Regions from separate parts of the Rhodococcus sp. NFXS4 genome, predicted to be linked through region 1. Evidence: predicted binding sites of a transcription regulator. Region 1 holds the regulator's gene; the other holds the start of a gene.
What was found. Region 1 encodes LexA, which represses DNA repair genes until DNA is damaged. Its sites were predicted from a motif close to CGAACANNTGTTCG; they were not measured.

Region 1 (3,412 bases):
GAGACGCAGAACATCGTCGACAGAGGTGTCTGGGTCGAGGCCGGCAAGCAGGGCTTCCTGGGCATGGCAGTGCCGGAGGAGTTCGGCGGCGGCGGAGTCAAGGACTTCCGCTACAACGCCATCGTCACCGAGGAGACCACGGCCGGTGGGTACAGCGGCATCGGGTTCACGCTGCACAACGACGTCGTCGCTCCGTACCTCATCGAGCTGACGAACGACGAGCAGAAGCAGCGCTGGCTGCCCGGCTTTTGCTCCGGTGAGCTGATCACCGCGATCGCGATGACCGAGCCGGGCACGGGCAGTGACCTGCAGGGCATCAAGACCAAGGCCGTCCGTGACGGTGACGACTGGGTGCTCAACGGCTCCAAGACGTTCATCACCAACGGCATCAACGCCGACATCGTCATCGTGGTGGCGTGCACCGATCCGGAGAAGGGCGCGCAGGGCTTCAGCCTGTTCGTCGTCGAGCGCGACATGCCGGGCTTCGAGCGCGGCCGCAACCTCGACAAGATCGGTATGAAGGCGCAGGACACCGCGGAGCTCAGCTTCACCGACGTCCGCATCCCTGCCGCCAACATGCTCGGTCAGGAGGGTATGGGCTTCATCTACCTGATGCAGAACCTGCCGCAGGAGCGCCTGTCGATCGCCGTCGTCGCGGCTGCCGCGATGGAGTCCGCGCTCGCGATGACGATCCAGTACTGCAAGGACCGCAAGGCGTTCGGCAAGCCGATCGGCAAGTTCCAGAACACGCGATTCGTGCTGGCGGAGTGCGCGACCGAGACGACTGCCGTCCGCATCATGGTGGACAAGTACATCGAGCAGCTCAACGCGAACGAGCTGTCGGTCCAGGAAGCAGCCATGGCGAAGTGGTGGACCACCGAGAACCAGGTCAAGCTCATCGACCGGTGCCTGCAGCTGCACGGTGGCTACGGCTACATGAAGGAGTACCCGATCGCCAAGGCGTACATGGACTCCCGCGTGCAGACCATCTACGGCGGCACGACGGAGATCATGAAGGAGATCATTGGTCGCGGTCTGGACCTGTAGGAACCTCGAACACGACGACGCCGGCGCTGGACATCCAGCGCCGGCGTTCGTGTGTCCGGAATCAGAGCTTGCGCATCACGGTGACGACCTTGCCCAGCACCACGGCGTCGTTCCCGGGAATGGGCTCGAACAGGTCGTTGTGGGGGAGCAGCCAGACGTCCCCACCAGTCCGCTTGAACGTCTTGACGGTGGCCTCTCCGTCGATCATGGCGGCGACGATGTCCCCGTTGTCGGCCACGTTCTGCTGACGCACGACCACCCAGTCACCGTCGCAGATGGCGGCGTCGATCATCGACTCACCGACGACGCGGAGAAGGAACAGCGAGCCGGACCCGACGAGCTCGCGCGGAAGCGGGAACACGTCCTCGACGGCCTGCTCCGCGAGAATCGGACCACCCGCGGCGATACGTCCCAGGACGGGGACGAAGGTCGGTGCGGGCAGGCGATCGTCGTCCGACGACGGTGTGTCCGCGCTGTCGAGGTGATTCGTGGTGTCCGTGGCGACGAGATCGTCCTGCGCGACGGCAGAGACCTCTTCGGGGCGCCCGTTCTCGCCCGGCAGACGCACGTCGACGGCGCGGGGACGGTTGGGGTCGCGGCGCAGGAACCCCTTGCGTTCGAGGGTGCGCAGTTGATGCGCGACCGACGAGGTGGACGTCAATCCGACGGCGTCACCGATCTCCCGGATGCTCGGCGGATAGCCGCGCTCGACGACCGACGCACGGATCACCTCGAGCACTCGCCGCTGACGTTCGGTGAGACCGGACTCGGTGTCGGCGGTCGTGGCCGAGCCGGTCGCTGACGCGCGCCCGCCGACCGTGCCGGATGAGCTGTCGTCCTTCATCGAGATACCTCCATCGGTAGCAGTGGACGTGGGGCAGGTGGTGCTGGTGTCACGTCCGTTGTGCGTGTGTCGAACCTAAACCGAAACGGGACTCGGATCAAACACCTGTTCGAAGCGTGTCGCGTGTTCGATGCACTTTGTCGGACCGGACTGCTATACATCGAACATGCGTTCATTCGAACGCGTGGGCGAATGTGTTGTTCGAACACCTCGGTGCATCGGCGACGCGGACGGCCACCGGCTATCCACGAGGAGTGGTTGCAATGACTCGAAGTGACCTGCTGACTGTCGGCACCGCACGTTCCATCGACATGCATGCACCCGTTCGCACGCGCTGGACCTGCGACGACGATTCCTACTGGGGTGTGGCCGACCGCGCGGCCGGGTCCACGACGACCGACGTGCGCGAGCGCACCACGGTCCGCCGCAGCCCCGCTCCGCGCGACTCCCGCCGCCCCGACGGCGGCACTGTCGACTACCGTCGCCGCTCGAACGGTGTCTCGCAGGTCGAACACCGCACTCGTCGGGGGCACGGATTCGCGACGCCCATCGCTGTGGCGCTGATCACAGCAGTGTCCGTTCTGGGGCTGGTGGGGTTGGCGAACATGCGCTCCGCCGACGTTCCGGCACAGCCGTCAATCTCGGAGCAGGTGGAGATGGGCGTCGTCTCCGGACGCTGACACCGGCCGGACACGCCCCCGGGGCCGCGGAAGGCCGTCCCGGTACGCTGGACACACCGAGAGCCGCCGTGGCGCTCGGGAAATGCCCGAGCCATCGAGGGGTCTCTGTCCGATGCACTGCCCGTTCTGCCGTCACCCCGACTCGCGCGTCGTCGATTCGCGTGAAGCGGAAGAGGGCCAGGCGATCCGGCGGCGTCGTTCCTGCCCCGAGTGCGGTCGACGCTTCACCACGGTGGAGACAGCAGTGCTCTCCGTCGTGAAACGCAGTGGCGTGAGTGAGCCGTTCAGTCGCGAGAAGGTGGTCAAGGGAGTCCGTCGGGCCTGCCAGGGCCGCCAGGTCGACAACGACGCGCTCGTCCTCCTCGCCCAGCAGGTCGAGGACACGGTGCGGGCTTCCGGGTCGGCCGAGATCCCCAGCAACGAGGTAGGGCTCGCCATCCTCGGGCCACTGCGCGATCTCGACGAGGTGGCCTACCTCCGATTCGCCTCCGTCTACCGCTCGTTCAGCAGTGCGGACGACTTCGAGCGCGAGATCGAGGACCTTCGTCGCCACCGCGCCGAGCACGATGCTGCCCTCGCCGAGGACGCGGAGCCCGCCGCTCAGCGGTGAGTCAGCGCCGCACCGCACGTCGGACGTCGTCGATGGCCTTGCGCACCCGCTTCTCGCTCACCGGGTACAGCGTTCCCAGGGTCTGAGCGAACAGGTTGACCCTCAGCTCCTCGATCATCCAGGCGATCTCCCGCACGGCATCGCTGCGGCCCACCGAGTCCGGTACCGACCCGAGCAGGGCGTCGTAGTCCGCATAGACGCGGTCCAGCACGTCCATCCCCGCCGCGTCGC
Region 2 (3,412 bases), 1.1 Mb from region 1:
GAAGACGGCGTCGGGATCCGATCCACCGTCCAACGTGACGGTGCCGTTCAGGGCCAGTGCGCTGGAAGCCTTGTAGACCCCCGGGGCGAGGGTGCTGCCGGTGATGTCGGCAGCGACGTTCGCCGAGATCGGCTCCGCACTCGCCTGGTCGTATGCCGTGGTGAGGTCCGACTGCGCCTGCAGCGCAACCGCGTCGGCGGCATGGATCGTGCCGTTGTTCACGAGACCGGGAGGGAACCCCGTGACGGCCGCGGTCGGACTGGTTCCGAGGTCACCCGAGATGACCGACGGGCCGGTGTTGGTCACGCCCGCACCGGCCAGGACCGCGTAACTGGCAGCGGTGCCGAGTCCCACCGGAGTGGCGGCGTCGGCGGTGCTCGCGCCGACGATCATCAGAGCCGCCGTGGCGACGGCGACGGTACCCAGTGCGGGGAGGCGGCCTCGCTTCGCGGCGTCGAAGGGAGAGCGGTCGAGGTGTGTCCTGATCATGCGGTTCCTTGCGCGATGTGGTGAATGTGCCGCATCCCTGATGCAGCACATGTGGTGCGCAGACTCTGTCCCCGACGACGCAGAGCGGTGCGATGACGCCCCGGCGACGTCGGCGCGTCGATGACCGTCCGAGAAGACGACCACGGCGCCGAGATGTGGCGGGGGCAGGTGTGAGATCGAGCCGACTCCGTCGAATGCGACGTAGATTTACGGCATAAATGAGAGTGAACAGGACGATAACGGTAATGTCAATGCATGCCGGAATTGCGACATTCTGTCGAGTCCGGACAATCACGTGATGGACGACTGAAATCTCTGTGCGACAACGATTCTCGGACTCTGATGTCGACATCGATACGATATCGGGCATGCATTCACGATATAACGGGTGAATAACTTGGATGTACCGCCTCAGTTCTGTCCGACCGGCCGCATCGACCTCCGATCACCGCAGACGCGAGGTCAACGCGTGTGCGGCCCGCAGCAGCTGTTCGCCGAGAACAGGGCGCCGGACATCGTCGAAACGGCCGGCGACGCCCGTCAGACTCAGCGCCCACGCCGGGGCGTCGCGGCGATCGAACACCGCGGCCCCGAGACCCCAGCTACCTTCCACCAACAACCCGGGATTCACCGAGTATCCCTGCACCAGAACTTGTTCCACCCGTTCGGCGATCTCGCGCGGCGCGTGACGTTCTCCCCAGCCGCCGAGCCTTGCACGGTCGAGGTACTCCACCCGCTCACGTTCGGGCAGGTGCGCGAGGATGACCAACCCGGCGGACGCGACTCCGAGGGGCATGCGCAGGCCGACGTGCAGGACGTGCGAGCGCAGCGGGAAACTGCCCTCCTCGCTCGCGATGCAGACCGTCTCGTCGCCCCGACGTGCCGACAGGAAGGCGCTCTCCCCCGTCGTTCGGGCCAGATCGCGCAGGATGTCTCCCGCGCTCGACGTGATGTCGTACCGCTCCGCTGCCATCGATCCGAGAAGGAAGGTCTCGGGCCCCAGCGCCCACCGGCCCGACTCGTGCCGATCGACGAAGCCCTCCGCCGCCAACGCGGTGACCATCCGGTGCACGGTGGGCCGCGCCAACCCGGCGGTCCTGGCGATGTCGGTGGTCGACGCGCCGTCCGGCTCGTGATCACCGATGGCACGCATCACGGCCGCGACTCGCGCGATGACCGACCTCGCTGCCTCCGCCATCACCACAGTCTAGGGCTCGCGGGGTGTCCACTCAGTGAACACCGTGCCGCCGATCGTTCCACGAGTCGAGCAGTTCGCCGTCCGGAACCCGTATCGCCTGCGAAGACGCTGCGGTCCTGATCGAATGCAGAGAGTGCGCACGTCCACTCACCGGACCGTACATCTGATCAGTACTCGATCTCAGGAGGAACTCGTGGCCACCGAAGTCCTGTCCACCCCCGCCGACGCGATACGCGGCGTCACGGACGGCGCCACCCTGGCCGTCGGCGGCTTCGGACTCTGCGGCATCCCGGACGCACTGATCGACGCCCTCGCCGCCACCGACGTCACCGATCTGGAGGTCTTCTCCAACAACTGCGGAGTGGACGACCACGGCCTCGGCATCCTGCTCGCAGCGCACCGGATCCGTCGCGTCACCGCGTCCTACGTCGGCGAGAACAAGGAATTCGCCCGGCAGTACCTGTCCGGCGAGCTCGAGGTCGAGCTCACTCCCCAGGGCACTCTCGCCGAACGACTACGCGCCGGGGGCGCGGGCATCCCGGCGTTCTTCACCCCGGCCGGTGTCGGCAGCCCCATCGCCGACGGCGGGCTCCCGTGGCGCTACGCCGCCGACGGATCCGTCGCACTCGCATCCCCCCCGAAGGAGACCCGCGTCTTCGGCGACAAGCGGTACGTCCTCGAGGAGGGCATCCGCGCCGACTTCGCGCTCGTGCACGCGCACCTGGGTGACACCGACGGAAACCTCGTCTTCGACAAGGCAGCCATGAACTTCAACCCGCTCGCCGCCATGGCCGGCCGCATCACCGTCGCTCAGGTCGAGCATCTCGTGCAGCCGGGCGAGATCGACCCGGCGCACGTGCACCTGCCCGGCGTGTTCGTCCAGCGCATCGTGGAGACCGGCCCACAGACACCCCGCATCGAGAAGCGCACCACCCGACCCGCAGGAGACGCACGATGAGCACCGACACCGGATGGACCCGCGAGAACATGGCTCGGCGCGCGGCGGCCGAACTGCGCGACGGTGACTACGTGAACCTCGGCATCGGGCTGCCCACACTGATTCCCGGCTTCCTCGATCCCGCGATCCGCGTCACGCTGCACTCCGAGAACGGCATCCTCGGCACCGGCCCCTACCCCACCGAGGACGAGGTCGACGCCAATCTCATCAACGCCGGCAAGGAAACCGTCACCACCCTGCCCGGCGCGGCGTTCTTCGACTCCGCGCTGTCCTTCGGCATGATCCGCGGCAGCCACATCGACACCGCCGTCCTCGGCGGCATGCAGGTCTCGGCGACCGGCGACCTCGCCAACTGGATGGTCCCGGGAAAGATGGTCAAGGGCATGGGCGGCGCCATGGACCTCGTCCACGGCGCCGCGCGCGTCATCGTCGTCATGGAGCACACCGATCGGGACGGCAACCCCAAGATCGTCGACACGTGCACGCTCCCCCTCACCGGTCAGGCCGTCGTCGACCGTGTCATCACCGACTACGCCGTCATCGACGTCGTCGGCGACGGCACCCTGGTCCTGCGGGAGACCGCGCCCGGTGTCACGGCCGCGCAGGTGCACGACGCCACCGGCGCCACCCTCACCGACGCCGACGACCTCGTCACGCACTGACCGGCGGCGGGCCGTTCTCACGGCGTGAGGATGGCCCGCCCTCGCACCGTGCCCGCGTCCAGATCGTCGATGGCGCTCTGGAAGTCGTCGAGTGCGTACTTCGCG

Region 2: a site for LexA is predicted at 1,844-1,857, ahead of J4E04_RS15145 (CoA transferase subunit A). Genes of this name have one in related genera too.

The regions. Positions count from the first base shown of each region.
Region 1 covers NZ_CP192221.1:2,113,379-2,116,790, forward strand. Annotated here, with positions in the region: gene J4E04_RS09920 (acyl-CoA dehydrogenase family protein) at 1-1,047, shown strand, start outside; gene lexA (transcriptional repressor LexA) at 1,109-1,891, opposite strand; gene J4E04_RS09930 (hypothetical protein) at 2,203-2,571, shown strand; gene nrdR (transcriptional regulator NrdR) at 2,684-3,181, shown strand; gene hrpA (ATP-dependent RNA helicase HrpA) at 3,183-3,412, opposite strand, start outside.
Region 2 covers NZ_CP192221.1:3,238,591-3,242,002, forward strand. Annotated here, with positions in the region: gene J4E04_RS15135 (ice-binding family protein) at 1-489, opposite strand, end outside; gene J4E04_RS15140 (IclR family transcriptional regulator) at 935-1,687, opposite strand; gene J4E04_RS15145 (CoA transferase subunit A) at 1,881-2,645, shown strand; gene J4E04_RS15150 (3-oxoacid CoA-transferase subunit B) at 2,642-3,307, shown strand; gene J4E04_RS15155 (NAD(P)-dependent alcohol dehydrogenase) at 3,325-3,412, opposite strand, start outside.